3 regions of the Enterococcus sp. DIV1304_2 genome follow, and region 2 is predicted to be linked to each of the others. Evidence: predicted binding sites of a transcription regulator. Region 2 holds the regulator's gene; each other region holds the start of a gene.
The links. Region 2 encodes NrdR, which represses ribonucleotide reductase genes. Its sites were predicted from a motif close to ACACNATATATNGTGT; they were not measured.
Positions count from the first base shown of each region.

Region 1: the regulator NrdR is predicted to act here: its motif matches at 5,870-5,885, upstream of nrdD (anaerobic ribonucleoside-triphosphate reductase).
Region 3: the regulator NrdR is predicted to act here: its motif matches at 7,997-8,012, upstream of IGJ14_RS01160 (deoxynucleoside kinase).

Region 1 covers NZ_CP187851.1:766,948-776,998, forward strand. The annotation lists gene IGJ14_RS03635 (collagen-like protein) at 1-1,111, opposite strand, end outside; gene dinB (DNA polymerase IV) at 1,356-2,492, shown strand; gene nrdG (anaerobic ribonucleoside-triphosphate reductase activating protein) at 2,595-3,197, opposite strand; gene nrdD (anaerobic ribonucleoside-triphosphate reductase) at 3,568-5,757, opposite strand; gene IGJ14_RS03655 (ABC transporter ATP-binding protein) at 6,081-6,848, shown strand; gene IGJ14_RS03660 (ABC transporter permease) at 6,838-8,898, shown strand; gene IGJ14_RS03665 (teichoic acid D-Ala incorporation-associated protein DltX) at 9,109-9,258, shown strand; gene dltA (D-alanine--poly(phosphoribitol) ligase subunit DltA) at 9,269-10,051, shown strand, end outside.
Region 2 covers NZ_CP187851.1:1,585,647-1,595,697, reverse strand. The annotation lists gene mutM (DNA-formamidopyrimidine glycosylase) at 1-539, shown strand, start outside; gene coaE (dephospho-CoA kinase) at 512-1,132, shown strand; gene IGJ14_RS07425 (hypothetical protein) at 1,190-1,522, shown strand; gene nrdR (transcriptional regulator NrdR) at 1,982-2,467, shown strand; gene IGJ14_RS07415 (replication initiation and membrane attachment family protein) at 2,490-3,872, shown strand; gene dnaI (primosomal protein DnaI) at 3,872-4,798, shown strand; gene IGJ14_RS07405 (hypothetical protein) at 4,982-5,413, shown strand; gene IGJ14_RS07400 (tRNA (adenine(22)-N(1))-methyltransferase) at 5,636-6,328, shown strand; gene IGJ14_RS07395 (Nif3-like dinuclear metal center hexameric protein) at 6,330-7,454, shown strand; gene pepT (peptidase T) at 7,470-8,702, shown strand; gene IGJ14_RS07385 (diacylglycerol/lipid kinase family protein) at 8,903-9,808, shown strand; gene IGJ14_RS07380 (DUF1294 domain-containing protein) at 9,822-10,051, shown strand, end outside.
Region 3 covers NZ_CP187851.1:228,887-238,937, forward strand. The annotation lists gene IGJ14_RS01115 (bifunctional 4-hydroxy-2-oxoglutarate aldolase/2-dehydro-3-deoxy-phosphogluconate aldolase) at 1-225, shown strand, start outside; gene IGJ14_RS01120 (sugar kinase) at 232-1,239, shown strand; gene kduI (5-dehydro-4-deoxy-D-glucuronate isomerase) at 1,256-2,098, shown strand; gene IGJ14_RS01130 (gluconate 5-dehydrogenase) at 2,114-2,917, shown strand; gene tnpA (IS200/IS605 family transposase) at 3,117-3,572, shown strand; gene fni (type 2 isopentenyl-diphosphate Delta-isomerase) at 3,719-4,765, opposite strand; gene IGJ14_RS01145 (phosphomevalonate kinase) at 4,762-5,847, opposite strand; gene mvaD (diphosphomevalonate decarboxylase) at 5,860-6,837, opposite strand; gene mvk (mevalonate kinase) at 6,830-7,777, opposite strand; gene IGJ14_RS01160 (deoxynucleoside kinase) at 8,074-8,730, shown strand; gene IGJ14_RS01165 (lytic polysaccharide monooxygenase) at 8,861-10,051, opposite strand, start outside.

The DNA.
Region 1 (10,051 bases), 820 kb from region 2:
CGCCATTTCCACCTTGTCCACCACTTCCTGGGGAAACGTCATGTATACCTGTAAGAATATATTCCACTCCTTCATCTATATAGATAACTATATTTGCTCCGTTTCCACTTTTTCCACCATTTCCGCCATTTCCACCTTTTGCTCCGTTTCCACCGTTTCCCCCATCCGTGCAGCTCTTTGAGTCTTCGCCGTCTCCGCCGTCTCCGCCACTGCCACCATTTCCACCATTTCCGCCATTTCCGCCATTCCCACCATAGCTGCCAAAAGGAGTATCTCCTGTAAGTTTTTTGATATAAAACGTACATTCAGATGAGTTGCCACCCTCTGTTCCGGGAGAGCCATCTGCACCCTCAGTCCCATTTCCACCCAATTTTTTATTAATATCGGAACCACCGTTTCCTCCGTTTGCTCCAGCTGCGCCATTCCCTCCATTTCCGCCATTTCCTCCATGTGTCCCAATGACGACAATTCCATTATTCAAGGAAGTATGCTCCAATTGAGTCATCTGTTCAGTTTGAAAGTGGACATGTGTGTGTGCACAAACGAGACTAGCGTTCTTTTCTAATGTCACCGACTTAAAAGAAAGGGAGACAGTATCGCCAGAATCAATCACAAAACTAGTGTTTTCTTTGATTGTGAGATTTTGCTCCTTGCTGCCATAATGCTGGAGAGTCATAGGGAAGATAAAGCGATTCAACATTTCCTCGTACACCTGAGCATCATTAGAATTACCATATACATAAGCTTTTAGAACAGTACATAGATTTTGACTTGTACGGTTTTCTTTTAAATTGATATCTGGTAGTACTTTGAAGCGTTCATCTTTGGTTGTTAACTCATTTTCAAATAGAAAATCGGGCGTTCCAGTCAATAGTTTGAGAGTCTGAACATCAGGACATTTGATTTGCTGATACGCTATACCAATTTTTTTTGCACTATCAGGAGTTAAAGTAAAAATATCAGAAGTACTCACAATATGATTGGATGGTAGAGTATTATCGGGAGTAGTTTTTGTCAAATTTTTTTTTAAGAATTTAGTTCTGAACTGATTGATTTTTTTAAACTCTTTTTCTAAAACGGGGCTAACGTTATTTTTTAAGTTATTTAACATGGTTACTCTCCTTTAATTTTAATTAAGACTGGCCAGTCTTTTACAAACAGATAATAGCATAATATAATGATGTTTTAAAATCATAAGAATTGTTATTTAATATTGAGCGTGTCCAAACGAATAAGTAGACTTGCACAAATAGGGACGTGTGCCAAAGAAAAGACAGCGCGTATTCACAGGATTTAAGGAAAGATCTTTTCTTGAAAGGGAACAAAAGTTCGTGTATAATAATAGTAGGGTGAGTCTGATGGAATTACAGTTTCCTTTACATAATGATACGTCTAGAAAAATCATTCATATCGATATGGATGCTTTTTTCGCGTCCGTTGAAGAACGAGATCACCCTGAACTTCGTGGAAAACCCTTAGTGATCGCCAGACATCCCAGTGATACTGGCGGGCGTGGGGTAGTGACGACGGCTAACTATGAAGCACGTAAGTTCGGCATCCATTCAGCAATGAGTGCCCAAAAAGCCTATGAACTTTGTCCAGAAGCGATTTTCAAACCGGGAGACCACCAAAAATATAGTGCGATATCAAAAGAAGTCAGGGAGATTTTTTATCGCTATACAGACTTAGTCGAACCAGTTAGTATTGATGAAGCTTATTTAGATGTCACGAATAATAAAATCAATTGTAAATCAGCGATTAAAATCGCCCGAATGATCCAACTTGATATTTGGCAAACGGTGCATCTGACTTGTTCGGCTGGTGTCAGCTATAATAAATTTTTAGCGAAACTTGCATCAGATTTTCAAAAACCTAAAGGAATGACGGTCGTCACCCCCGAAGAAGCTGTCGATTTCTTAAAAGCATTACCAATCGAAAAATTTCATGGTGTCGGCAAGAAAACTGTTCCTAAAATGCATGAATTAGGTATTTTTACAGGAGAAGATCTGTATCAATGTACTGAAATGATGTTGATCCAACAGTTTGGTAAAATGGGGTATTCGTTGTATCGAAAAGTACGAGGTATCCATGATTCGCCGGTCAATGTCACCCGCGAGCGTAAGTCAGTCGGGAAAGAGCATACGTATGGACAACCACTAAGAACAGAAGAAGAAGTTCTTGGTCAGTTGCGTCAGCTGGCTGAGAAAGTGGAAGATTCTCTCCGGCGTGTTCAGAAACATGGAAAAACAGTTGTCTTGAAGGTCCGTTATACCGATTATTCTACAGTAACGAAGCGAGTGACATTACCAGAATATGTCTATAAAAAAGAAGCGCTGTTTTATCAAGCCAGTCTGATATGGGAAGAGATTTTAGGGATAGAGAAGGGGATTCGTTTATTAGGTATCACACTGACGAATTTAGATCCGATGACTTATGAGAATATTGTGTTACCTTTGTGGGAAACGCAAGCGATAGAACCAGAAATAGAATAAAGAATGCGCCATCTTAGACTTTGAGACAAAAGCGGAATTCACTTCTGTCTTGGTCTTTTAGATGGAGCATTCTTTATTTTGTTCAATCAAAACTGAGTATAGTTAAATCAGTTCTTGTTTTTTTATTTGTTCATATGTTTGCGTAGCATCTGTACATTTTTCCCAGATGACGACTTGTTTTTCAGCAAGCGATCGTTGCACGTCAACGATGCGCTGATTGCTGCTTCCACGAAATTGTAATTTGAAATCTCTTTTTGACCATTCAAAACGGCCATCAACGAGAATATCGATTTTCGAGAGCAGTTCTAGTTTATCTTCCGAATCTTGTAATAATTCATCGAAGGTATAACCAGTCCATGACCAGATATCTTTGCTGTGACCAAATTCTTGCCGGATTCGATCAACTACACGTAGGCAAACATTCGTATTCAAAAAAGGTTCACCGCCTAAGAGTGTCAATCCTTGGACGTAATCGTTACGTAGATCAGCCATGATCTGTTCTTCCAGTTCTGGAGTGAATGGTTTGCCGTAACGAAAATTCTGAGCGGCTTTGTTAAAACAACCTTCACAGGCAAATAAACAGCCACTTACATATAAGCTATTACGAACACCTTCGCCATCCACAAAGTTGAACGGTTTATAATCGGCGATATAGTCATGACTATAATCTTGAGCCAGCCATTCTTTAGGTTTAGGATTTCTCATAGTAAAACTTCTTTCATTATAAAATGGTATCCGTTATAAAAAATTCTTGACGGTCGTAGGAGACATAAGAAAATAGCCAGAGGAAGGGATGCTATCTCTCGTATGACTTGGAGCTGGGCGCTTTTCTCACAACCTTATCTACGGTGTTCAAGAAGCAACACTTCGGTAATAAGTCAAAAAAATCTAAAATGAAAGAACCATTTTTGATTTTTCTGTCTTATTACTCAGTGCTAAACGCTTCTTTCACAACCTTATCCACGGTGTTCGAAAGCCAACTCCTACGATAATAAGTCAAAAGATGAAAAAATATAGAAAACTATTTTTCCATCTTCTGCCTTATTACTTGGAGCTGAACGGCTTTCTCACAACCTTACTTCATATGTTTCACGCGTGATGAGATTTCTTTGTGTCTGCCGTGGACCATTGGGCGGGCTTGTGGGTTTCCTAGGTAGCCGCATGTTCGTTTGACTACGTCACATGATTTTGGATCGTGATTGCCGCATTCTGGGCATTCAAAGCCACGTTCAGTTGGTTGGAAATCTCCTTCAAAACCACATTGGTAACAATGATCGATCGGTGTATTGGTTCCTAAATAGCCTACTTTGTCATAGGCAAAGTCCCAAACAGCTTCTAATGCTTTAGGGTTTTGTTGCAAGACTGGATATTCACAGTAATGGATAAAGCCACCAGAACAGTATTTTGGATAGTCTTTTTCAAATTCAAGCTTTTCAAATGGCGTTGGATTTTTACGCACATCATAGTGGAAACTGTTAGTGTAATATTCCTTATCTGTGATATTTTCAACGATACCGAATTTCTCTGTATCTAAACGGCAAAAACGATCCGTCAAGCTTTCACTTGGTGTGGAGTATACGCTGAAGTGATAGCCATATTCATTTCCCCAAGCGTCGGCATTGGCTTTTAGTTTTTTCACGATATCTAGAGTGAAATCTTTGGCTTCAGCATTATTTTCCCATTCACCGCCAAAGAAAGAAGCAGCGACTTCATAAAGTCCGATGTAGCCTAATGAAACAGTTGCTCGACGATTTTTAAATAATTCATCTACGGCGTCTGTACGAGATAGTCGTTTACCGAATGCACCATACATGTAAAGGATCGGTGCATTTGCTGGAATCGCTTCTTTACAACGTTCGACACGATAAACTAAGGCATCTTTCATAATCGACAAGCGATCTGAAAGTAATTGCCAGAATTTTTCTTGGTCACCGTCTGCTTCTAAGGCGATCCGCGGCAAGTTCAACGTAACCACACCTAGATTCATTCTTCCGACATTCACTTCTTCACCGTTCTCGTCTTTCCAACCTTGTAAGAAGGAGCGACAGCCCATTGGTACTTTGAAGCTTCCTGTCAATTCAACGATCTTGTCATAATTTAGAATATCTGGGTACATTCTTTTTGTGGCACATTCTAAGGCTAATTGTTTGATATCATAGTTTGGATCAGTTGGTTTCAGATTGATTCCGTCTTTTAGTGTAAATATCAATTTGGGGAAGATCGCTGTCCGTTTCTCACTGCCTAATCCATTGATTCGGATTTGTAAAATCGCTTTTTGGATTTCTCGTTCAAACCAATTTTTACCTAGACCGAAGCCGAGTGAAGTAAAAGGCGTTTGTCCGTTGGAAGTGAAAAGTGTATTGATCTCATATTCCAAACTTTGCATGGCATCAAAAATATCTTTTTTGGTTTTTGCTTTTGCATAGGCTTCTTGCCGTTCGGGTGTGTCGATCCATTCTTTGGCATCAATTAAATGTTTTTTGTAATTTAATTGTGCAAAAGGAGCAAGCAATTCATCTGTGCGATCGGCAGAACATCCGCCATATTGGCTAGATGCAACATTGGCAATGATCTGTGAGATCTGTGCCGTTGCTGTTTGGATCGATTTTGGTGATTCGACTTCTGCATTTCCAATTTTAAACCCGTTGTTCAACATACCTTTGAAGTCGATCAAACAGCAATTTGTCATTGGTGTATACGGATGGTAATCGAGATCATGATAATGGATATCGCCTTTTTGATGGGCGTTGGCAATATGCGGTGGAAGTAATTTCAATCCGATCGATTTCCCAACGATGCCAGCAGTCAAGTCACGCTGCGTATTGAATACATTACTATCTTTGTTCGCATTTTCATTGACAACACTTTGGTCTTTATTGATCAGTTTCTCGATCGAAAAGTTGATGTCAGTTGCTTTACTACGAGCAAAATCACGTTTTGTTCGATAATGGATATATTCTTCTGCTAAGGCATATTCGTTTTTTTCTAACAAAATATGTTCAACGATGTTTTGGATCTCATAGATTTTTACGTTATTTGCGAAGCGATCTTTGACTTCTTTGATCACAAGTTCTGCGATTGATTGGATCTTTTCGTACGTAATAGGAGATAAGGAACCGTGAATTTTCTTTTCTGCTTTGATCAGTGCGGCATTTATTTTCTGTTCATCAAATGGCACCTCGCGTCCATCGCGTTTGATGACAGTCATTTTTTTGGTTTCAGGCTGTTTTTCTAGCACAGCCATTTCTTGATCTGTTCGTTTCATTTTCTTCAGCTCCTACAAAAAATAGTTCTTGTCTATCATAAAACAAATTGAAGAAAGGAGCAACTAATTATCTGCTACATATAGTGTTTTGTCGCTGTATAATTGAATGAGTATACTATATATGGTGTATATTATCTTGTGAAAAAAAGTGAAAACGTGCAGTATCAGCTTTTGAAAAATACGAATTATTTTTTTTTGAATAAAAAAATTGAATAAAAAAATTTCCAGGATAATTTTCGTGAGTGATCAGGTGACAAAATCAAAAGGGAAAAAAAGGAAAGGATGTGCTACTATTCAATTAAGGATAAAGGTGGAGGACTAGCATGAGTAAAATAATCGAAGTAAAACATTTAAGTAAAAGTTATGGAAGTAGTAAATCACCGGTCAAAGTATTAGACAATGTTTCTTTTTCAGTTGAAGAAGGAGAGTTTATTGGGATCATGGGGCCGAGTGGAGCGGGAAAGACTACTCTGATGAATATCTTATCAACGATCAATCTACCGACGATGGGTAGTGTGATGATCCAAGGAAATGAAATCACAAAAATGAAAAAACATGAATTGAGTGATTTCAGACGAAAAAAAATCGGCTTTATCTTTCAAACGTTCAATCTTATTGATACATTGAATGGTAAAGATAATATTTTACTTCCTTTGGCTGTTGAAAATATGGCGAAAGATGAAATGGACCGAAGAGTTTTACATGTTGCCCAGCTTTTGGGGATCGAAGAATTACTAAAACGTTATCCTGATGAAATGTCAGTTGGACAAAGACAACGCATTGCGGCAGCTAGAGCTTTAGTAGTAGAACCAGAGGTGATTTTCGCAGACGAACCAACCGGATCATTGGATTCAAAATCAGCAACAGAATTGTTGAATTATTTAAAAACAGTGAACGAAGTTGAAAAATCAACGATCTTATTAGTGACACATGATCCTTATACAGCTAGTTATTGCAACCGTATTTTATTTATCAAAGATGGGGTGATTTTTTCAGAAGTGATCCGCCGTGGGACGAGAAAAGAATTCTTTGAAAAAGTCATCGATATGCAGGCGACGATTGGAGGAGGCGGTAAAATCAATGCTTTATAAATTAGCCGCAAAAAGTTTTTTAAAACAATCAAGGGGCTACCTTGTCTATTTCTTCAGTTTGACCTTATCGACGATGATCTATTACTCATTTAGCGCGATGACCTATGACCAATCACTGATTCGAAGGGCAAGTCAAGATGTTTCGATAGATAATATTTTAAAGCTTGGTAGTTGGATCATTACTGTTGTCTTACTCTTTTTCGTACTCAGTGCTAATCGCTTTTTTCTCAATCGGAGACAAAAAGAGATTGGGATCTATCAATTATTCGGAATCAGCAAATTCCAGATTTCATCAATCTATGTGTTGGAAACGATGACCATTGGTTTTTTTGCTTGTATGTTAGGGATTTTATTGGGAAGTATTTTCTCAAAATTGTTTCAAATGATTTTAGTACGAATGATGAAGATGGACATTACTAGTCGTTTTTTTATTTCTATCCCGTCCATTTTTGAAACCGTTGTGGTATTTTTTGTTATTCTTTCGGCAGTTTCTCTTTATTCACTATGGAAGATTTGGAGTTATCCCATGAATCGTAGTTTTGGGGAAAGAGAACAAGTGGAAAGTTCAATGTTGCGTATTCGCACAAGGCATCGTTTATTGGGCGTGATTGGAGTATTGATGATTTCTAGCAGCTATTTCGCTGCATTGAACTTCAGAGAAACAATTAGCCAGCTATTTGAAAAAAAAGTCAATCTAGGATTGATGATTGCTTTTCCCTTTTCAATATTGTTTGTCTGCATATTAGGGACCTACCTGTTCTTTCGTTATTCTTTTCGATTACTGCTCCATTTGTTGAGTGAATCGAGATTTAAGTACCGGGGAACCAATTTTTTGTTGATTGGGAATACACAAATCCATCTGTTAAAAGGCTGGCGAATGAATTCGTTGATCACATTAGTTATTGGCCTATCTTTGGCAATGATCGGCGGAATGATTGGAATCTCGACGCTCATTGCTCATCGTGAGGAAATTGATGCGCCTGTTTCTTATCAATTAGATACTCAAACGGCAGATAAACTGCGACCAATCTTAACAGAAGAGAATCAGAAAATCAGCGACGAATTAGTCTTTCATTACAAAGTAGTAGGGAGCTATTATAACCTGAGTATCGGTTCGGTATCTGGTGGCAATGAAATCAAGCCAGTCAATTTGATTTCAGAAAAAGAATACCGCGCCTTTCGCAAAATCAAACCTAGTCTGCCAAACATCAAACTTACAGAGAAAGACCATGCAATTATGTTAGATTCAGTAGAAACGATGTTTCGTAATTTTTCCAGTTATGGGAAAAAGATCTATCTGCCGGATAAACAAGAACTTTTGATCCAACAGGTTCTTCCTGGATTTTTAGGAGATGAGGGCATGACCTATTATGGACCGACATTGGTCGTTGCTCAAGAAGTCTTTGACCGTGTCACTGGATTAGAATATCAGATCATCAATTGGAATGTGACTGGCGGTAATCAAGAAAAAATGACCGAACGATTAAATAAAGAAATAGCTACTAATTGGACACACACGATTTATTATAGTTATGAGATTACTGACCAAGGAATAGTTGGGACGATCCATACAGATGCTTCTAAAGAAGAGGAAAACGAATATTCAGAAAATAAATTGACAGGACAAACATCACGTTTGAATTATAATGCGCGCTATCCTAGGTTGCGTGCCATCGACCGCCAAATTGGGATTAATATCTTTGTTGCCCTTTTTGTTGGAATGATCGTGATCATCGCAACCGGTAGTATCTTGATGGTGCGACAATTATCCGAAGCTGAAATTGAACGAACCAATTATCAATTGCTGACAAAATTAGGGATTGCTCAACGCAAAACAAATCGGATGATCTATAAACAAAATGCGTTGATGTTTTTTCCACCGATGATTTTGGGCATCACTCATGCAGTATTTGCCATCAATGTGTTTTCTCAATATGTAGAAGGGGCAGACTATTGGTTGGCATACTTTGTCTGTGGCTTATTGATCGTCATTTACCTACTCTTTTACTTTATGACTAGTCGTTTATATTGTCGGATCATTGAGGAATAAGAAAAATAGAGCAAAAAGGGGATCTTATTCTAGCTGAACGAAGGACAGAATCGAGTTGTACGAATTTATTTTCGTACGGCTCTTTTTTTGTTCTCTTTAGTTAGTGACAAAACTGTTAGCTGTAAAGCGCATTCTGTTAGTAAAACAAATGTTTTTTTGTGGATAGAATGAGTAGAATTTGACTAAGGATCTAAATAGGAGGAAAAAGAGATGAAACAATGGTGGCAGCAACCACAGGTTCGATATTGGCGAACTTTTATGCTTCGAACCCTTGTTTATTCGACGATACTATTATTACTCATTTATTTGTATCATTACAAAAATATTCAAGGTGGAACATTTATATATAACGAATTCTAGGAGGGAAACGATGAAGAAAAAAGGAATCGTGGCTGCGATCGATTTTTGGGGAATAGCAGACCCAGATAGAATCGCATATCAGACAGCAGAGGAGCAACACACATATCAAGAACTGAAGCACTCCTCAGATGCATTAGGCTATTACTTAGAGAAGCGTTTGACTACGAAGGGGCCAATCGTCGTGTTCGGCAATCTAGAGTTTGAGATGGTGGTATCATTCTTGGGCGTAGTGAAAGCAGGACATGCGTATCTACCGATTGATGCCCAAACACCGAAGGAACGGATCGAAGCGATTTTACGTGTCGCACAGCCTAGTATGATCATTAGTTTAAGTGACTGGGAGATTGAGACAGATATACCAATCATCCAAAAAGATTGTTTACGCTCGATCATCGCCTCAATAGTTGGTTATCCATTTGAGCATGCAGTGAAAGGTGATGAAAATTTTTATCTTATTTTTACTTCGGGCACCACAGGAGAACCCAAAGGCGTGCAAATCAGTCATGATAACTTGGTGAGCTTTGTCGATTGGGTCTTGCGCGACTTTCCAATCAAAGAGGGACAAGCTTTTTTAGCACAAGCACCTTTTTCTTTTGATTTATCTGTGTTCACTTTGTATCCAGCATTAGTTTCTGGTGGGATCATCAAGCCTTTATTCAAGGAAAACGTCCAAGATTTTCAAAAATTATTTGCTATTTTACCACAATTAAAACTGGATATCTGGGTATCGACTCCTTCGTTTGTCGATATTTGCTTGATGGACGCATCATTTGACGAGGGGCATTTACCAGAG
Region 2 (10,051 bases):
AAGATGGCAGCCAATTACGATACCACGATGTAAGAAAATTCGGCCGTATGACGATCGTTGAAAAAGGAGCGAGCAATACCTATAAAGGAATCTTAAAATTAGGTCCAGAGCCTTTACCAGATCTATTCTTATTAAAAGACTTTACAGTAGGGCTACAAAAGTCACACAAAGCCATCAAACCTTTGTTACTTGATCAAAAGTTGGTCACAGGACTAGGAAATATCTACGTAGATGAAGCATTATGGGAAGCGAAGATCCATCCAGAGCAACCAGCTGATTCTTTACGCCCAAAAGAAATCAAATTACTCCGTCAAGCAATCATCGATGTGTTGTCACGAGCAGTTGAAGCAGGGGGAACAACGATCCGAAGTTATCTCAATGCGTTAGGTGAGTCAGGGAGTTTCCAAGTGGCTTTACATGTCTATGGACAGACAGGAGAAGCATGTGTTCGTTGTCAAACACCAATCGTGAAAACGAAAGTTGCGCAAAGGGGGACGCACTATTGTCCAACATGTCAGAAATTAAGAATACCCAAGTAGGATTTGTTTTAGGTTTGACAGGGGGAATTGCGACAGGCAAGAGTACTGCCGCTGCTATTTTCCAACAATATGGCTTTCCAGTGATCGATGCCGATATAGTGGCAAGAGAGGTCGTTGAACCGGATACGCCAGGACTTCAAGCGTTGGTTCAAGCATTCGGCAAAGAGATCCTCCAACAGGATGGTCAGTTAGATCGGGCAAAACTTGGACAATTGATTTTCGGTTCTGTCACTGCACGTGAGCAATTGAATCAAATATTAGATCCATTTATCCGTGGGAGAATCACTGAAGAAATCATAGAGAAGAAAGCCCAATATCCGTTGATCGTTGTCGATATTCCTTTATTGTTTGAAGGACAGTATGATACACAAATGGATGCCGTCGCAGTTGTCTATATTCCAGAATCTCAGCAAATCGAACGCTTGATGGTACGCAATCAATTATCGAAGCAAGAAGCAGAACAACGGGTGAAAAGCCAACTGTCGATCGAGGAAAAGAAACGACGTGCGGATATCGTATTCGATAACCGCCAAACCAAGGAAGATTTATCCGCTGAAATCAAAAAATGGTTATTGCTTAATCGCTTTCTTTGAGTAAATCGCAACATTTTGCTATGCTATTTATATAAAGAAAGAGGGGGAGATGATACGATGGGTACATTCAAAAACCAAAAAGATAAAGTAGTAGGTTCTGCGAAAGAAAAAATTGGTGAGATTCTCCACAAAGAAGATTTACAGGAAAAGGGCCAGATCCAAGCAGAAGAAGGTAAAATTCGTGAAGATGAATACCGGGCGAGAATTGCTGAGTTAGAAGACCAACATGTCGAAAAAGAATCCAAGCGACAGGACTTAACCACAGAACGCAAAGATCCGGAAACAAGTCCTGAAGTAAACCAAGACCCCCAATTCGATCATCGTTCAACAGAACAAAAAATCGAAGAAGAACGAATGAAACATTACACGGGAATCGAAGATAAACTATAGGGATTACCCAAGCATTGAGTAAAATAGAAAATCAAAAAGAAACAGGCTGGTGCTGAACGCCAGTCTGTTTTCGTTCGTTGAGATAAAAACACAACAAATCTTTCAGTTCAAGCGATTTTTTAACTGGGACAGTCGCATTGCTTAATTGTTTCATGTTATACTAAAGTTAGTAATAAGAAAACGTTTATTACGATCCACTTGAATTAGTTCAATAAAAAATCAGTGGAAAAAAATCTAAAACAATAAGCAGTGAAGTTGTGAAAATCACTTTGAACTGAGCAATAAGATATAAATTGAAAAAATCCTTTTCATATTTTATAATTTTTAAGCTTAGTGTTGAAAACCAGCCTTTTTTCCACCAATGATTCATAATTGGTGGGAAAAATTAACTGATGGAACAACTTCATTTGGTACATTCAAATAAGCGATCAAACTACACCAAGAGAGGTGAAAATTACGATGAGATGTCCTAGATGTCAACATAACAACTCAAGAGTGATCGATAGTCGTCAAGCTGACGATGGTCGAGCAATAAGAAGACGCCGGGAGTGCGAAAAATGTTCCTTCCGTTTTACGACCTTTGAACGAATCGAAGCAGCGCCGTTATTAGTGATCAAGAAAAATGGCGAACGTGAAGAATTCAATCGTGACAAAATTTTACGAGGCTTGATCCGGTCTGCCGAAAAACGACCAGTAGCGATGGAACAAATGGAACAGATCGTCAACCATGTTGAAAATCGTGTAAGAAGTCTTGGCGAAAATGAAGTTTCAACTAATCTGATCGGTGAATACGTCATGGAAGATTTAGTGAACTTAGATGAAATCGCCTATATTCGTTTTGCGAGTGTCTATCGTCAATTCAAAGATATGTCTGTCTTTTTGAAAGAATTACAAGACATTGTTGATAAAGCAAAAGATACGAGTAATAGTGAAAATGATGCGTAATTAATAAAGGAGGGAGCATTCCTTGGAAAATGCGTGGAAAGAATTACAACCGAAAAATATTTACCAAGGAAGAAAGAGCAGTCCTTTAAAAGAAGAAGGAAAGTCTGCCTTGTTATCCCTTTACCAACCATTGATCGGGGGAGAAGCGTTGAGTCTTTACTTGACGTTGTATTCGGAGATCTCGCTAGAAACTGGCGTAGGTCCTGAAGGATTACACGCCGATTTATTGAGTAGTCTAAGTTGTGGATTACCGCAATTTTATGAGGCACGAAAAAAATTAGAAGGAATCGGTCTTTTAGAAGTCTATTTCAAAAAAGATGAAAATTTGGGTGATTGTTTTCTTTATGAGTTGTTAGAACCGATGGACGTTCCTACGTTTTTCAATGATACGTTACTTTCTTTTTTACTTTTAGAAAAAGTTGGCGAACGTCGATTCAACCAATTGACGGAATTATTTAAGCCAAAAAATCTTTCGTATGAAGGCTATCAAAAAATCACTAAGAAGTTTTTGGAAGTCTATCGGTTCAATGAAACAGTCTATGCAGCAAACCAAGAACAAGTGGAATCGATTCAGCAAAAATTCACACCTGTTGAACCCAAATCATTGTTAGCAGATTCAGACTCGTTTGACTGGACGTTTTTAATCGATTGGTTGAAGAAACAACACATCAATCAGTTGACAGAACCAGTTCTGCAACAAGCGAAAACATACCAACAACTCTACGGCTTCGATGAACTGACTTTAGGAGAGTTGATTCTACAGTCATTTGATTTTACGACAGAAGAAGTATCTTTAAAAGAACTCCAACGGATCGTCTTGTTACGGCAGCAACAGCAGAATACGTTGCGACAATCGAGCAACACTCTGGTTACCGATCAGTCTGCTGAAACAGGTGTCCCTGTCAATCAGGCGTTGCCTAGTGCTGCACAACAATTGATCCAAGTTGCACGACAAACCCCACCGATGCGTTATCTCGAAGCAATAAAAAAAGAAAAAGGCGGGTATGTTTCCAAACAGGAAAACTGGTTGTTGCAAGATTTGGTCACCCAATCCGGTCTGACTAGCAGTGTCATCAACATTTTGATCAACTATGTGTTAGTCATAAAAAACCATGCGAGCTTAAATGCGAGCTTCGTGAATACGATCGCTAATGAGTGGGCGCAAAAAAAAATCAGTACGCCAGAAGAAGCGATTGAACATCTCCATACATTGAGTACGAAAGCGAAACAACCGAAAGCGTCAAAACAAAACAACACGTCAAATTATCGCCGAAATGTAAGGCGAGAAAAATTGCCTGATTGGGTCAATCAACCAAAAGACGAAACGCAAATCAGTACAGAGAAAAAAGCCGAGATCGATCGTCGCTTCAAAGAGTATCTGGCTAAAAAGGAAGGTGAGAGCTAATGGAAGATGTGGGAAAAGAACTGAAGAAAATCATCAGTAAACGCAACTACCAAGAAAAGTATTCCGAGATGATTGCTGAAGTTTTGAATGATGCGGATGTTCAAGCCTTTCTGTCAGCCCATCAAGACCGATTGACGCAAGCGGATATCGAAAAAAGTTATGCCAAACTCTATGAGTATGTCCAAGAAAAAAGAAAATATCAAACGAACGATCCAACCATGATCGCTCCCGGATATGAACCAAAATTGACATTGAATTTCCACTATGTCGATGTGACTTACGTGCCGACGGAAGCACTCTTAGCTCGTCAAAAACAAGAAGAGATCAAGAGTCGTGTGAAAGCAATGGATATGCCAAAAGATATCCAGTCTGCCTCTTTCGAAAATTTCGAACGAACAGATGGACGTGGTTATGCAAGTTTAGAAGCATTAGACTTCGTCGAACAATATTCGGCTGATCCTAAAAGCTTCCACAAAGGGTTATACTTGGTCGGAAGTTTTGGTATCGGCAAAACCTATCTGTTAGGAGCAACAGCAAAAGAACTGGCAATCAAAGGATTCACGACAACGTTGGTCCATTTCCCAACATTTGCTGTTGAAATGAAGCAAGCCATCGGCAAAGACCAAGTGGCTGAAAAGTTAGATGCGGTGAAGAAATCGCCGATCTTGATGATCGATGATATTGGAGCGGATGCGATGAGTAGTTGGATCCGTGATGAAGTATTTGGCGTCATCTTACAGTATCGAATGCAAGAACAATTGCCGACGTTCTTTTCTTCAAACTTCACGATGAACGAATTAGAACAGCATTTGACGGTGACACAACGAGGCGATGAGGAACCGTTGAAAGCCAAACGGATCATGGAACGAATCCGCTATTTGACAAAAGAAATCGAAATGACAGGCCGAAATCGCCGAAATGGCTAATGCCATTAAATGATTTTTACAGAAACAGGTTGGAGTATCTACTCAACTGTCACTGTTTTTCACCTTTTCAATAAAAATTCATAAAATGAACAAAGTTAAGATGAAACGAATCCATGGACTTGAAGAAATAACCGGATGGAATCATCAAAGCAGTAACGCAAGAAATTACACGGAGGATGTATGATGAAAGCTATTTTAACTGGTCTAGTTGCTGCCGGTCTCTTGTTTGCATTGGCAGGCTGTGGCAACGAAGAAGGAAGTACAGGTTCAATCGATTCGATCAATGCAGAATCGACAGTGGAAACAGATAGTTCTACCGAACAAAAGCAAAGTGTGTTTACAGGTACGATCGAAAGCTTCGGCGAAGCGGAAGGTGATGTATACCAAATCACCGTCAAAGATGTAGAAGAAATAGAAGATCCAGCAAATATCGGTACCTCCTTCAGCAATGATGGAGTGATCTTGAATGCTTCAGTGGATCAAATCACTGGTGGTGTCGATTCCTTGAAAGAAGGAGAAAAGATCGAATTTAAATTGGTAGAAATGGCGGTCATGACGATGTCGATCCCTCCACAAGTTCCTGGAAATTCGATCATTGAGATCACTGCCCAATAAAAAAAGAATCAATCGAAATCTTTTGATTACTTGTAAAAAAAAGACTGGGATATTTTCCCAGTTCTTTTTTCTATGGAACATAAACTAATGTTATGATAGGGATAAGAACATTAGTTATCATAAAAGTGGAAATAAGTAGTATAACTATAATAAGTAAGTGTTTGTCCAAAGTCATGACAAATTGGATGACATCCAAACATTCAGTAGTTAAGGAGTGGAAAAATGAATCACACAGAGTTATCGAAACGTCTTGAAACTGTCGGACGTTTTGTACCGGAAGCTGCTCGTTTAGCAGATATCGGTTCAGATCATGCGTACTTACCCGTCGCATTGATGCTAAAAGGGAAAATCGACTTTGCTATAGCTGGAGAAGTCGTGAAAGGACCTTTTGAATCGGCAAAACGACAGGTGATGAAAAATGGACTGTCTGAGCGAATCGAGGTACGCTTGGCCAATGGATTAGATGCCATCGAAAAGGACGATCACATCAGCGCGATCACGATTGCTGGCATGGGAGGCTCTTTGATTCGTGACATCTTAGAATCTGGTCGGCAAAACCAGCGCTTATCGGGAGAAGAACGTTTGATTCTACAGCCCAATATTGGCGAAAAAACGTTAAGAACGTGGCTGAAAGAAAATAACTATCAGATCATTGCAGAAGAAATCATTGAAGAAAACAAAAAAATCTATGAGATCATCGTAGCTGAAAAGAAAGAACAGCCCATCGACTATTCTGAAAAAGAGCTGATGTTTGGGCCATTCTTACTCGAAGAGAAAAACGCTGCTTTTTCGGCAAAATGGCAACGTGAGCTTAAACAACGTGAAGTGATCTTAGAGCAATTAAAAAATGCGAGTGAACAAAACAGATATGAGACAATCCAACAAGAGGTGGAATGGATCAAGGAGGTTTTATGACATGTCCATTAAAGCACAAGATTTCATCAAAAAATTTGAAAGCTATTGCCCGCAATGGTTAGCGGAAGAAGGCGATCCAGTTGGGTTGCACATCGGCACCTTGGACAAACCGATCCAACGTGTGATGATGACTTTAGATGTCCGCCCAGAAGTGGTGGCAGAAGCCATTGAGAAAAAGATCGATCTTTTGATTGCAAAACATCCGCCGATTTTTAGACCAGTCAAACGCTTGATCACTGATTCTCCACAAGAAAAAATGTACGCTGATTTGTTGAAGCATGATATTGCAGTCTATGCAGCCCACACAAACATGGATATCATTGAAGATGGGTTGAACGATTGGTTTTGTGAGCAATTAGGAATTGAGGTCACAGGTCATCTTGTTCAAACACATGAACGTGGCTACAAAAAATTGATCAGTTATCTTCCAGTGGAGGATGCTCCGCGTTTAAGAGCTGCTTTGGCAAAAGCGGGTGCCGGAGAACAAGGAGAGTATGATAGTACAAGTTTTACCTCGATTGGCCAAGGTCGATTCCGTCCAAAAGCTGGGGCGAATCCAACAATTGGTGAAGTCGGCCGTGGGGAACAAGTCCAAGAAGCCAAAGTCGAAGTGATCTTCCCAGAAAATATAGAAAAGGAAGTCTTACAAGCGATGTTTGCCGCACATCCTTACGAAGAACCGGCATTTGATTTGTTTCCGATCGAGGCACCAGTCAAAACTTGGGGATTAGGTCGTATTGGAGAACTAGCGAAAGAACAGAGTTTGGATGATTTTGCCGCGCATGTGAAAGAAGTCTTTCAATTGGAAGGGTTACGTGTGGTTCGCCCCACGACAAATCCACAAAAAATGATCAAACGTGTCGCTATCTGTGGCGGGAGTGGTGAGAAGTTTTATCCCGCAGCCTTGGCGCAAGGAGCAGATGTCTATATCACTGGCGACATTTATTTCCATACAGCACAAGATATGCAAAGCGCAGGATTAGCTGCGATCGATCCGGGACACTATATCGAATCATTATGCAAAGAAAAATTTGTAGAGAAGTTCGAGATCTGGAAAGAGGAAGAGAATTGGTCGGTTGACTTTTTTGTTTCAGAAACATCAACCAATCCATTTGAATTTAAATAAAAAGGAGAGTCATTTATGTACGAGAACTTATTACCGCGATTTTTAAGATATGTCAAAACGGAAACACAATCCGATCCAACAAGTCAGACTACGCCATCTACGCAAACGCAAGTAGAGTTTGCGCAAGTTTTGAAAAGAGAATTAGAAGACCTAGGCTTGTCTGATGTAACATATAATACAGAAAACGGTTTTGTGATTGCTACACTACCTAGTAATATCGATCATGACGTACGTTCGATTGGTTTTATTGCTCACATGGATACAGCGGATTTCAATGCAGTAGGCGTAAATCCTCAAATCATCGAAAACTATGACGGGGAATCAACGATCGTTCTAGATAAAGAAGGACGCTTCACGTTGAATGTCAAAGATTTCCCTAATTTAAAAAATTATGATGGCCATACGTTGATCACAACTGATGGTACCACATTACTAGGTGCAGATGACAAAGCGGGTATTGCAGAAATCATGACAGCTATGGAAATCTTGCTAAAAAATCCTTCGATCCCTCACGGTGAGATCAAAGTCGCTTTTGGTCCAGATGAAGAAATCGGTGTGGGTGCTGATAAGTTTGATGTAGAACAGTTCAATGTTGATTTTGCTTATACGATCGACGGCGGTCCTTTAGGAGAGTTGCAATACGAAACCTTTAGTGCAGCGCAAGCCAACATCACGATCCAAGGGAAAAATGTCCATCCTGGTACAGCGAAGAATACAATGATCAATGCTTTACAATTAGCGATCGACTTCCACAATGAATTACCAGCTGATGAAGTTCCTGAAAAAACAGATGGTTATGAAGGATTCTTCCATTTGATGGCATTGAATGGTAGTCCAGAAGAGGCGAAGATGAGTTATATCATTCGTGACCATAAACGTGAGTCATTTGAAGCGAGAAAAGCAATGATCACAAGCATTCAAGAAAAAATGAACCAACAATTTGACCAAGAACGTATCCAAGTAGAAATGTATGATCAATACTACAATATGCGTGAAATCATCGAAAAGGATATGAGTATCGTTGATCTAGCTGAAAAAGCAATGATCGAACTAGACATCAAGCCAGTGATCGAACCGGTACGTGGTGGGACAGATGGCTCAAAAATCTCTTATCTGGGGATACCAACACCAAATCTATTTGCAGGTGGCGAAAACATGCACGGACGTTTTGAATTTGTGTCCCTACAAGTCATGGAAAAAGCGGCAGATGTCATTGTTAAAATCGCGGAGTTGAATACGCAGGTGTAATTGATCCGTTTCATTGATAAAAAAGATTAAATTTCAACCAATAATCTCACATTATTGGTTGATTGCTACACTGCATTGACATATGATTGATTCGAGGCTATTTTAGTCAGTGCTCGAATCACTGTTCATGGGGGAGGGTGAGCGTTTATTTCGCATCCACTCCCTTTGTTTTTTGCAGGAAAGTAGGAGGAATACGGTTTATGAAGAAGTTACTGGTATTTTATAACAAAAGTTCAGGAAAGGATGAAGGGGAACAATTAGCAGAATGGTTCAAGGAGTACGTCGCAAAACACCGACCAGAACTAGAGGTTTATCTAACGGAAACTGGACCGTCGATCAAAGATGAAACATTGAGAGAAAAAGCAAAAGAACATGAGGTAGATACACTAGTCATCATTGGTGGTGATGGCACGATCCACCATATCATCCAAGCATTCCAAGATGAATTAGACCATTACCATGTTGGCTTATTACCTGGTGGAACGATCAATAACTTAGCGAAAGTGTTAGGCATTCCTTTTGAGAAAGAAGAAGCCGCAGCAATGATGTTAGAGGAATCGATCCGCAAAATCGACTACGGGAAAGTGAACGATAAAGTAGTTATTTCTACTTTGACTATTGGCATATTAGCAGACACAGCGGTGTGGATCAGTCAAAAAGAAAAGCAAAAATATGGTTCATGGATCTTTATCAAGCGTTTCGTGAAATTATTGATGAAAAAGAAAAAATATCATTTGGATATCAAAACTGAAGATGTTCATTGGCAAGGAAAAGCACAGTTGTTGACGATCACGATGTCTAACTCAGTAGGTGGCTTTACTGGTTTCGATGATTCTGCTGCACCAGATGATGGTAAGTTCCATATCACTATCGTTCCTTCATTAGATTTTTTCCGGTTTGCTTTTTATCTCCCACGTATGATCAAAGGAAAGATCTATTCTGTTCCTGGCATCAAATATCTGACAGCTAGTCAAGTCAATATCCAGGCAAGAGAAAAGAAAGTGACGACTCGAACTGATGGTGACACTACCGATGACTTGCCGATCGAATTGAAAGTCATTCCAAAAGGTATAGCGATCTACGTACCAAAAGAAAAAGATCAATAAATGGAGGAAGTCGATGGAAGTATTGATGCATAATCCCTTGTGGTTTTACTTGTTCATTGTAAATGTTTATCTATTTGGCTTGATGGGCTATGATAAACGTCAGGCAAAAAAAGGCGCTTGGCGCGTACCAGAAAGTAATTTGTTGTTTGTTAGCTTGTTAGGCGGTGGTTTGGGCGGTTTGTTCGCACAACGCATATTCCGTCACAAAACTAAAAAAAAGAAGTTCACGATCGTTTTCATGTT
Region 3 (10,051 bases), 1.4 Mb from region 2:
TTCGGTCCAAGTATCATCTCTGCATTCAAAGCGCCGATGCCCCATGTCAATATCATGCCTACTGGTGGGGTCAGTTTAGAAAACATGCAAGAATGGTTTGAGGCAGGCGTGATCACTGTTGGTGTTGGTGGGAACTTGTTGGCTCCAGCAGCTCATGGAGATTTTGAGGAAGTGACAAAAGTCGCACAACAATATGCGGCAAAAATGAAAGAAATTACGAGGTAACCGCTCATGGGAAGAGTCGTGACACTCGGAGAGATCATGCTACGCTTGTCGACAGAACAGGGACAACGGTTACAAAACAGTGATCATTTTTGCGCGCATTATGGCGGTGGGGAAGCGAATGTCGCGATCTCATTAGCAAATTATGGACATACGGTTTCGTTCATGTCAAAAGTCCCAGAACATTCACTGGGTCTGGCAGTCGAAAAACACTTACGAAGCTATGGGGTAGATACTAGCCTACTGCTGAAAGGCGGCCCTCGGCTTGGCACATATTATATGGAAACAGGGATCGGTGAACGTGCGGCTTCAGTCATTTATGATCGTGCTGGTTCCAGTTTCGCGGTGATGGATCGCTTGGAATGGTCACTAGAGGATTGTTTTAAGGGAGTCGATCTATTCCATGTTTCAGGAATCACACCGGCATTATCAGAAAATTGGCGATGGCTGACAAAAGAACTTATGGAAGTAGCCAAACAAGCAGGCTGTCAAATCAGTTTTGATATCAATTATCGAGGCAAGCTGTGGACACAACAAGAAGCGGGTGAAGTGTTAGAACAATTATTACCGCTCGTGGATATTTGTTCAGCGGGTGAGATGGATGCGCTTTATTTGTTAGGGATAGCAAAAGCACCTGAAACGACAGTAAACCCACTTTTTTATTATTACGAAAAAATGCAAGAAAGATTTCCCAACATCCAAACGTTTTACTCAACCAAACGTACGGTGCATTCAGCGAGTGAAAATGATCTACAAGGTACCTTGTGGATGAAGGATAGCTATTTCGAATCGCCGCTTCATCAAGTCACTTCGATCGTTGATCGTGTGGGTGGAGGAGATGCGTTTGCTGGGGGATTGCTTCATGGAATTTTAGAAGAGATGCAACCACAAGAAATTATTGATTTTGCGACAGCAGCCTCTGCGTTGAAACACACGATTCATGGAGATTGCAACCAATTCAATCAAGCAGAAGTTGCTAGTTTTATCACTAGCGGTTCTGGAAAAATCATTCGATAAAGGAGAGTCTATCAACATGCAAGAAATGGAAACACGTTATACACATAGCCCAGAGGATATCCGTCATTATTCAACAGAACAATTGAGAAATGAATTTTTGGTAGAGAAAGTATTTGTTCCAGGGAAAATCAGTCTTACTTATACGCACAATGATCGTATGATCTTCGGCGGTGTAACACCAACAACTCATCCATTAGAAATCAAACTAGATAAAGAACTAGGTGTTACTTATTTCCTAGAACGTCGCGAGCTTGGTGTGATCAACATCGGCGGACCTGGATTCATTGAAATCAACGGTGAAAAAGAAGAAATGAAGAAACAAGATGGGTATTACATCGGTAAAGAAACAGAGCATGTAGTTTTCTCCTCGGTAGATCCAGAAAACCCTGCAAAATTTTACATCAGTTCTGTGCCAGCACATCACAAATATCCAAATGTAAAAATCAGCATCGATCAAGTGAAACCCATGGAAACAGGCGAAGGTGTCACATTGAATGAACGTAAAATCTACCAATATATCCATCCAAACGTATGTGAAAGTTGTCAATTACAAATGGGTTACACCATTTTAGAACCGGGTAGTTCATGGAACACGATGCCTTGTCATACACATGAACGTCGCATGGAAGCTTATGTTTACTTTGATTATGCAAATGAAGACACACGTGTGTTCCATATGATGGGTAAACCAGATGAAACTAAACATTTAGTCGTAGATAATGAACAAGCCGTGATTTCACCAAGCTGGTCGATCCACTCAGGTGTTGGCACAAGCAATTATTCGTTTATCTGGGCAATGTGTGGTGAAAATATCACCTATACAGATATGGATATGGTATCAATGGATCAATTGAAATAGGAAAGGAAGATAAAAATGTCATTCAATATGGATATGTTTCGCTTAGACAATAAAGTCGCTTTAATCACCGGTGCGGTATACGGAATCGGTTTTGAGATCGCTCGCTCATTAGCAGAAGCTGGAGCAACGATCGTCTTCAATAATTTAACTCAGGAATCAGTAGATGAAGGAATTGCCAACTACAAAGAAATCGGCATTGAAGCAAAAGGCTATGTTTGTGATGTGACGGATGAGTCAGCAGTACAAGCAATGGTCAAACAAATCAAAGCAGAAGTTGGTCCAATCGATATTTTGGTCAACAATGCAGGTATCATCAAACGTACACCAATGATCGAAATGGATGCGGCGGATTTCCGTCAAGTCATCGACGTAGACTTGAACGCACCATTTATCATGTCGAAAGCAGTCATCCCAGATATGATTGAAAAAGGTGGCGGGAAAATCATCAATATTTGTTCAATGATGAGTGAACTTGGCCGTGAGACAGTAAGTGCCTATGCTGCTGCTAAAGGCGGATTAAAAATGTTGACGAAAAACATTGCTTCAGAATATGGTCAGTACAACATTCAATGTAATGGGATCGGACCTGGCTATATCGCGACGCCGCAAACAGCGCCATTAAGAGAAACACAAGAAAACGGGGAGCGTCATCCATTTGATCAATTTATCGTTGGCCGTACACCAGCCGCTCGTTGGGGTGATCCAATCGACTTAGCTGGACCATCTGTCTTCTTAGCATCAAGTGCGTCTGATTTTGTTAACGGACATATCTTGTATGTAGATGGCGGTATCTTAGCTTATATCGGAAAACAACCATAATAAACAAAGAATGACGAGTGCATCGTATGCACTCGTCATTTTTATTGTTGTCTTTAGACCAAGTTGAGCTCGCAAAGCGAGTGAAACAGAAAACCACCTGCTATGCGGGTGGGGAATAAAAGGTTCTACCAAAAAGCCCCTCCTATCGTTAAAATATGATTGTTCAGGTCATATTGATAACGAAAGGAAGGGAAAAGAAATGGCTAATAAAGCAAATAGTTTAGCCCATACAAAGTGGTTGTGCAAATACCACATTGTATTCACACCAAAGTATAGAAGAAAAATCATCTATAATCAATATCGAGCAAGTATTCAAGAAATTATCAAACGACTATGTAAGTACAAGGGAGTAGAAATCTTGGAGGGACATATGATGCCAGATCACGTCCATCTGTTACTGAGTATCCCGCCAAAAATAAGTGTGTCAAGTTTTATGGGTTATCTTAAAGGAAAGAGTGCATTGATGATTTTTGATAAGCATGCAAATTTAAAATATAAATTTGGCAATCGACATTTTTGGGCAGAAGGATATTATGTAAGCACTGTGGGATTGAATGAAGCGACCATAAGGAAATACATTCAAGAACAGGAGAAACATGATATAGCGCTAGATAAATTGAGCGTTCGAGAATATGAAGACCCTTTTAAGGGTTAAAGAGTAGAACAAACACCTTTTTAAAGGTAGGCAAAAGTGACAAAGGCAATATGGCTTGAACATGAAATGAGAAAGCCAGCGTCTTTAGGCGCTGGCCGGTGTTAAGGGCTTATAGCCCTAGAGCAAACCACCCTTTTGAAGGGTGGTTATGATTTGCGTCGGCCATATTTTGATAATGGGATGTCTCTGGCTTCGCACCATTCTTTGACCGGGCCAGAAAAAATCAAGGATTGTTTGGTTAAATCATTTGTTTTTGTTGCACCGACCATAGCATAGAGCATTCGTAGTTCTTCTTGCCACTGTGCCATAAGAGCAATCGTCTCATCGATCCCGTGTGTCATGTAGTGCGTCAAGATCGTTCCGGAAATCCCTACAGCGTTCGCACCAAGACACAATGCTTTAAAGATATCATAAGCATTTCGTATGCCACCCGAAGCAATGATTTCGGCGGCTGTATTTGCTTCGTTCGCTTCAAGTAAGGAGGACACAGTAGATTGCCCCCAATCCGTCAAATAAGCCAATTCCCGCTTTTTACGACGAGCATTTTCAATTTGTGTGAAGCTTGTTCCGCTACGTCCACTGACGTCAATCGTCTTGATACCTAGTTCAGACAGTTCAATGATGGTCTCCCTCGTCATCCCAAAGCCCACTTCTTTTACGATCACTGGCACATCAAGTGTTTGTTGGATTTCTGAGATCAGTTCTTTCCACTGCGAAAAATCGCGATCCCCTTCAGGCATGACTAATTCTTGTGGTGCATTTAAATGGATCTGTAACGCATCCGCTTGGAAGAGTTCTACAGCTTCTTGGGCACGTGCGACAGAAGTACCAGCACCGACATTCGCTAAAATCTTCCCTTCAGGATAGACATCTCGCATCACCGTATAAGAATCTGCCAAGGAAGGATCTTTCAAGGCGGCGCTGACAGAACCGGTAGCAATCATCAACCCAGCACTTTTAGCAATCTGTGCAAGGTCGTGATTGATCTTTTTTGTTTTTTCACTACCGCCAGTCATGGCATTGATATAGAAAGGACTAGAAAGAGTAAAACCTGCAACTTCTGTCTTCAAAGACACTTCATCAACCTTGCTTTGTGGAAGTGGACGATGGACAAGTCGAACGAAGTCAAATTCATTTATCTGTTTGTTGTGAAATGCTTTAGCTAATGATACATGTTCATCTTTTCGATTCATAACTTGTCCTCTTTCTGTTGATGGTAGACATGTAATGGAAGCGGGGTGATCTCAGCTTCTTCCCAAGCACTCATCAATGGAAGGATACCTGATTTTTGGTCCACGATCACGATGCCACAGTCCCCACCGCCAGCGCCAGAAGATTTCGCCGCACCTTCAAATTGTTCAGCTAAACAACACAGTTTATTTAATGCTGGTGTTTCAATCAACACGCCAGTGATAGCAGACAGATCACGCAATAATTCACGATTTTTACGAATCATTTCTTGGATCAAAGCAACGTCGTTTTCTTTAAAACCTTGGATCATCGTGTTGACGCAAAGCGTACTATCTTCAAGGAATTGTTGATACGCCGCCATTTTATCTTCACGAGAGCGATGTACTTGATCCACTAAGTCGGAAGTAGAGGCAGGACTACCAGTCCAACCAATCAATAAACGGAGATCTTCCGGAGTGTGTAAGGATTCAATAGATAAACCAGGCCAATCGAGCGCTAATAATTCACTGATCGTTTTACTTGATTCTTGTTCTTTGAGCCATTGGTGGTCAAAAGTGGAGAAGGCGATCCAACCACCATAACAGCTAGCCGCAATATCACCACAAGAACCATTGTCTTGGACAGCTAGATTAGCTAAGGCTGCAATTTTAAAAATCTCAAGCTGAGATAAATTCAGTGCGTAAAATTGGTTCAATGCTCGAACCGTCGCTACCGCTACTGCGCCACTAGAACCTAGTCCATACTTCCTGCCGTTTGAGCTATCTAATTCACTGGTTACCTTCAAATCATAAAATGAAAGAAGAATGTTTTTTTCCTGTGCATATTTCTCAGTTAAACGTATAGCAGCAAGGATATAATGGAACGGGTTTTCACGGATATCTAGAACGAGTTCGCCTTTTCGTCTTGTCCAACGCACAGGCATCTCGCTATATTGTGCAGATTGGATACTGCCTACTTTCCGAGCAGCTTCCACTGTTACTGTGACGAATTGATCGACTGCCACGATGATTGCAGGATGCCCCGTTTCGACAACTGCGTATTCTCCAGCGATATAAAGTTTTCCAGGTGCAGATACTTCAACCATAACAATCTCCCTTTATTCAATAATCGTGATTCCTTGCCCCGCATGAGCAAGAATCACTTGTTGACGGCTAAATAATTCAATGAATTTTGCTTGAACAGCCGTTTGATTTTTCTTTTCAACTAATACTTTGACGTTTGGACCTGCATCCATCGTGAAATAGCAAGGAATGCCTGAAGCACGTAGCTCACGAACTGCTTGCATCGCCTTCAGACTATCTGGAGACCAGTAGGTGAAGGGTGGATTAGCCGCTAACGTGGTGCCGTGCATTTTTAACCCATTTCGCTCCATGATTTCGCCCATTTTTTGGAACGACTTTTCAGCGATTGCTTGTTTCAGCTCCCGTAAATCTGTTTCGACTGAATCAAGCCACCCTTGATAAAAATGCGAAGTTTCCACTGTTCGACGCATCCCATCACGACTAGATACATCTTTTTGTTGATCATTGATCAATACAAATACCATGGCGAGTTCGTCTTCAAATCCATTAGAAGGGATTTGTTGCGCATATGAAGTTTGGTCATCATGCCCTTTTTCCCATTCCACGAAGCCACCAAAAATACTACGACAAGCCGAACCAGAACCCCGACGAGCGAGTCTGGACAGGGCTTGTTTATCCAATTCTAGTCCTAGGGCTTCATTACAGGCGCCAGCTAACGCAGCTAGACCGCTTGCAGAAGAAGCTAAACCTGCGGCTGTTGGAACAAAGTTATGGCTGATCACTTTTGCGCGTTTGTTTGTATTCGCTTGTATGCGTACAAGATCAAGGAAGCGACTGATTTTTTTTGTTGCTGCTTCTGTTTGTAATTCATGATCTAAATAGAACAGATCGTCTGTGAACGAATCTGAAAAAATCACTTCGGTTTCTGTATAGAAAGCATCGAGAGTGAGAGATAAACTGTTGTTCATTGGAAGAATCAATTCTTCATTTTTTTTGCCCCAATATTTGATCAAGGCGATATTTGTATAGGCACGGGCTTTACCACTAAGCATAGGTATGTACTCCTAATCCTTGAATCCAAGTTTCAGCTGCGCCTGCTTGTATTAGTGCGTGGCTGATTTCTTGAGCTTCTGTTTTTGTTTGTGCTAAGGCAATCATACATCCACCACGTCCGCCACCGGTCAATTTTGCTCCTAAAGCGCCAGTAGCACGTGCGGTAGCGATCAGACTATCTAAAAAGTCATTACTGATCGTCAAACTTTTTAGAATGCGCTGAGCATCATTCATTGCTTCAGCTAGCTTTTCTGGCGAATTTTCGATAATTGCTTTTTTAGCTTGTTTCGTCAAGTATCCTAGTTGTTGGATTTTTTGTCCAGTTTTCTGCGCATCTTTCTCAAAAAGGTGTGCGACATCTTTCACCGCTGCACGTGTTTGTCCTTTGATTCCCGTATCAGCGACAATCAAGAAAGCATCGATATTCAACGCAAAATAATCAAAAGGATGGCCTTTTGTAAAATAAATCGGTTCGAATCCACTTGTTGCGGCAGCATCGATTCCACTGGGATTTCCATGTGCGATTTTTTCAGAAACTTGCACATGTGCCAATAATTTTTCTCGTGATAATGGCAACTCATAGGCGGAATAAAAAGCTCGTGTGATCGCAGTGGCTACGGCTGCACTGGAACCCATCCCACGTTCTGCAGGGATGGTGCTCTCAATCGTTAAACGCAATGTGTCTTGCACATGGTAGTGAGTTTTCAGACCAGCAATCAGCTGTTTGATATTATTCAACGCATGTGGTGCATCATGTAAATTTCCTATATAGTAGGAAGAAATAAGTTGATCTTTATTGAATGATTGGAGTGCTTCAAGTGTAGCTGTTACTTTTGTTGCATAAAACGGAAAGGCAATGGCAGGCTCGCCGTAAACGACAGCATGCTCACCCATTAAAATCAGTTTTCCACTCGATTCCCCTTGGCCATGAATTGCCATAATACAACTCCTTCTTTTCCTCTAAGAGTAGCTTTTTAACAAAAAATAAAGCGCCTATTACTATGTGCGCAATGTTTGTCCAAAAAAACAGTCCTTCTTTATTTTACTAAAACCAGTCAAGAAGTAAAATAAAGAATACGATTTCTCGACAAAAAACGTGATTTTCTTAATAAAATTTTGATTTTTCATAGGAAAGAATCTTGTCGATTTCGTTTGACACCACAAGATATTGGGGTTATATTTAGAAACATGAGAAAAAAACACTGTATTTAGTGGGAGAAGTGAGTTGGAGGGAAATGAGTGTGATTGTTTTAGCAGGAACGATAGGAGCAGGGAAATCAAGCTTAACAAAAATGATTGCTGACCATTTTAAGAGTCAGGCGTTTTACGAATCAATCGATGACAACGAAGTATTGCCTTTGTTTTATGCAAACCCTGAACAATATGCGTTTTTATTGCAAATTTATTTTTTGAATAAGCGATTTGCAAGTATCAAGCAAGCGATGCAAGAGGATAACAATGTGTTAGACCGTTCGATCTATGAGGATTCATTATTGTTTCATTTAAATGCAGATCTTGGTCGAGCGACAGCAACAGAAGTCCAAGTCTACGATGAATTATTGGCAAACATGATGGAAGAATTGCCCTATGCGGCATCGAAAAAACATCCCGATCTATTGGTTCATATTCGTGTATCTTTTTCAACCATGTTAGAACGGATCGAAAAAAGAGGTCGGTCATACGAGCAACTTTCTTTTGACCCTAGTCTCTATGAGTATTATCAAGAGTTGAATCGCCGTTATGATGAATGGTATGAAGCTTACGATGAAAGTCCTAAGATTCAAATTGATGGTGATCGTTTGAACTTTGTGGAAGATGAAACAGCAAAAGTGCAAGTGTTACAAATGATCGAAGAAAAACTAACAGATATCCGTGAAGAATTAAGTGTCTAAAACTGTTCTGACGTTAGCGAAACTTTTATTTGCTCAAATAAAGAAATCACAAAAAAGGCAACCACGAATGAGTGATTGCCTTTTTTTTATTTAAATCGTTGTTTAGTCGAACAAAGGGTAGTGAGTTGATTTATTTAGGGTAGAATAATGAGTGAGCAATTCCTGGTGCCCAGTTTGTATCACCGTAGTTCAAGTGAGACTGCCAAGTAATATAAGTCACACCATTGTGGACAACTTCTTCACCGGCTGTATAAGAAACAGGTGAGAAGAAGCTTCCTACTGTCCATTGACGTCCAGTAACGACTTCACCGCCGCCGTTTCCGCCATCGCCACCATTTTCGTCACCGCCGCCATTTTCATCGCGATCAGTTGTGATTGTTAATGTGTTACTTGCATCTGAAACATCGCCTTCATTGCTGATTGCGCGTACTACAAATGAGTATTGTGTCTCAGCTTTTAAGCCTTCTACTTCAAAAACAGTTTCAGTTGTTGAACCAATGACTTGGCCATCACGCAAGATTTCGTATTCTTTGATTCCTTTTGAGTGAGTAGAAGCTCCCCACATCAATGAAACGCTAGAACTTGTCTGACCCATTGAGTGTAAGTGGCTAGGTGCAGTTGGTTTTTCTTCTGTAGTTTCAGATAAAGTTGTAACAGATAAAGCTGTTCTTTCAGAAACTAGCCCTGTTTGTCCAACTGCTTCGATTTCATATTTATATGTAGTTTCTGCAGTTAGGTTTTGATCGCTGAAATCTGGTGAAGCTGTGTTTCCTAATAATTGACCATCACGGTAAACGTTGAATGATGAAGCATTTGCTTGTCCATCCCAAGTCAATTGAGTTGTTGAAGAAGTTACGTTAGTAGTGCGAACGTTACGTGGTGCTGTTGGTGCTACTGGAATTGCTGAATCACCTTTCAAGTTCACATCGATTACTTGGTAGAATGCCATTGCTGTATCATCTACATCCCAAACAGCTAGAACAACATGGTAACCAAGACGGTCATTAGGGATGTTCACTGAGTGTGATGGATTTGTTGCAGCTTGAGCCCCACCATGGTTGATCGTTGTTAACAATTCAAAATCGCTACGATCTAACTGATCATTTGGATTCCAATCAGCTTTTGTGATGTAGTAATGCCATTTAGTTGTACGGTGTGATTGTGTATAGCGCCAAGTGAATGTATTAAGACCTGTGTTCAAGTCTTGTTTTGTCCACATTGTCGAAGTTTGACGGTCTAAGTTGAAGTTGTTTCCAACTGCACCGCTTGCAGAAGCAATCTGTCCGTCAGCAGGACCAGCTGCTGGGTAGCCTTTCAATGC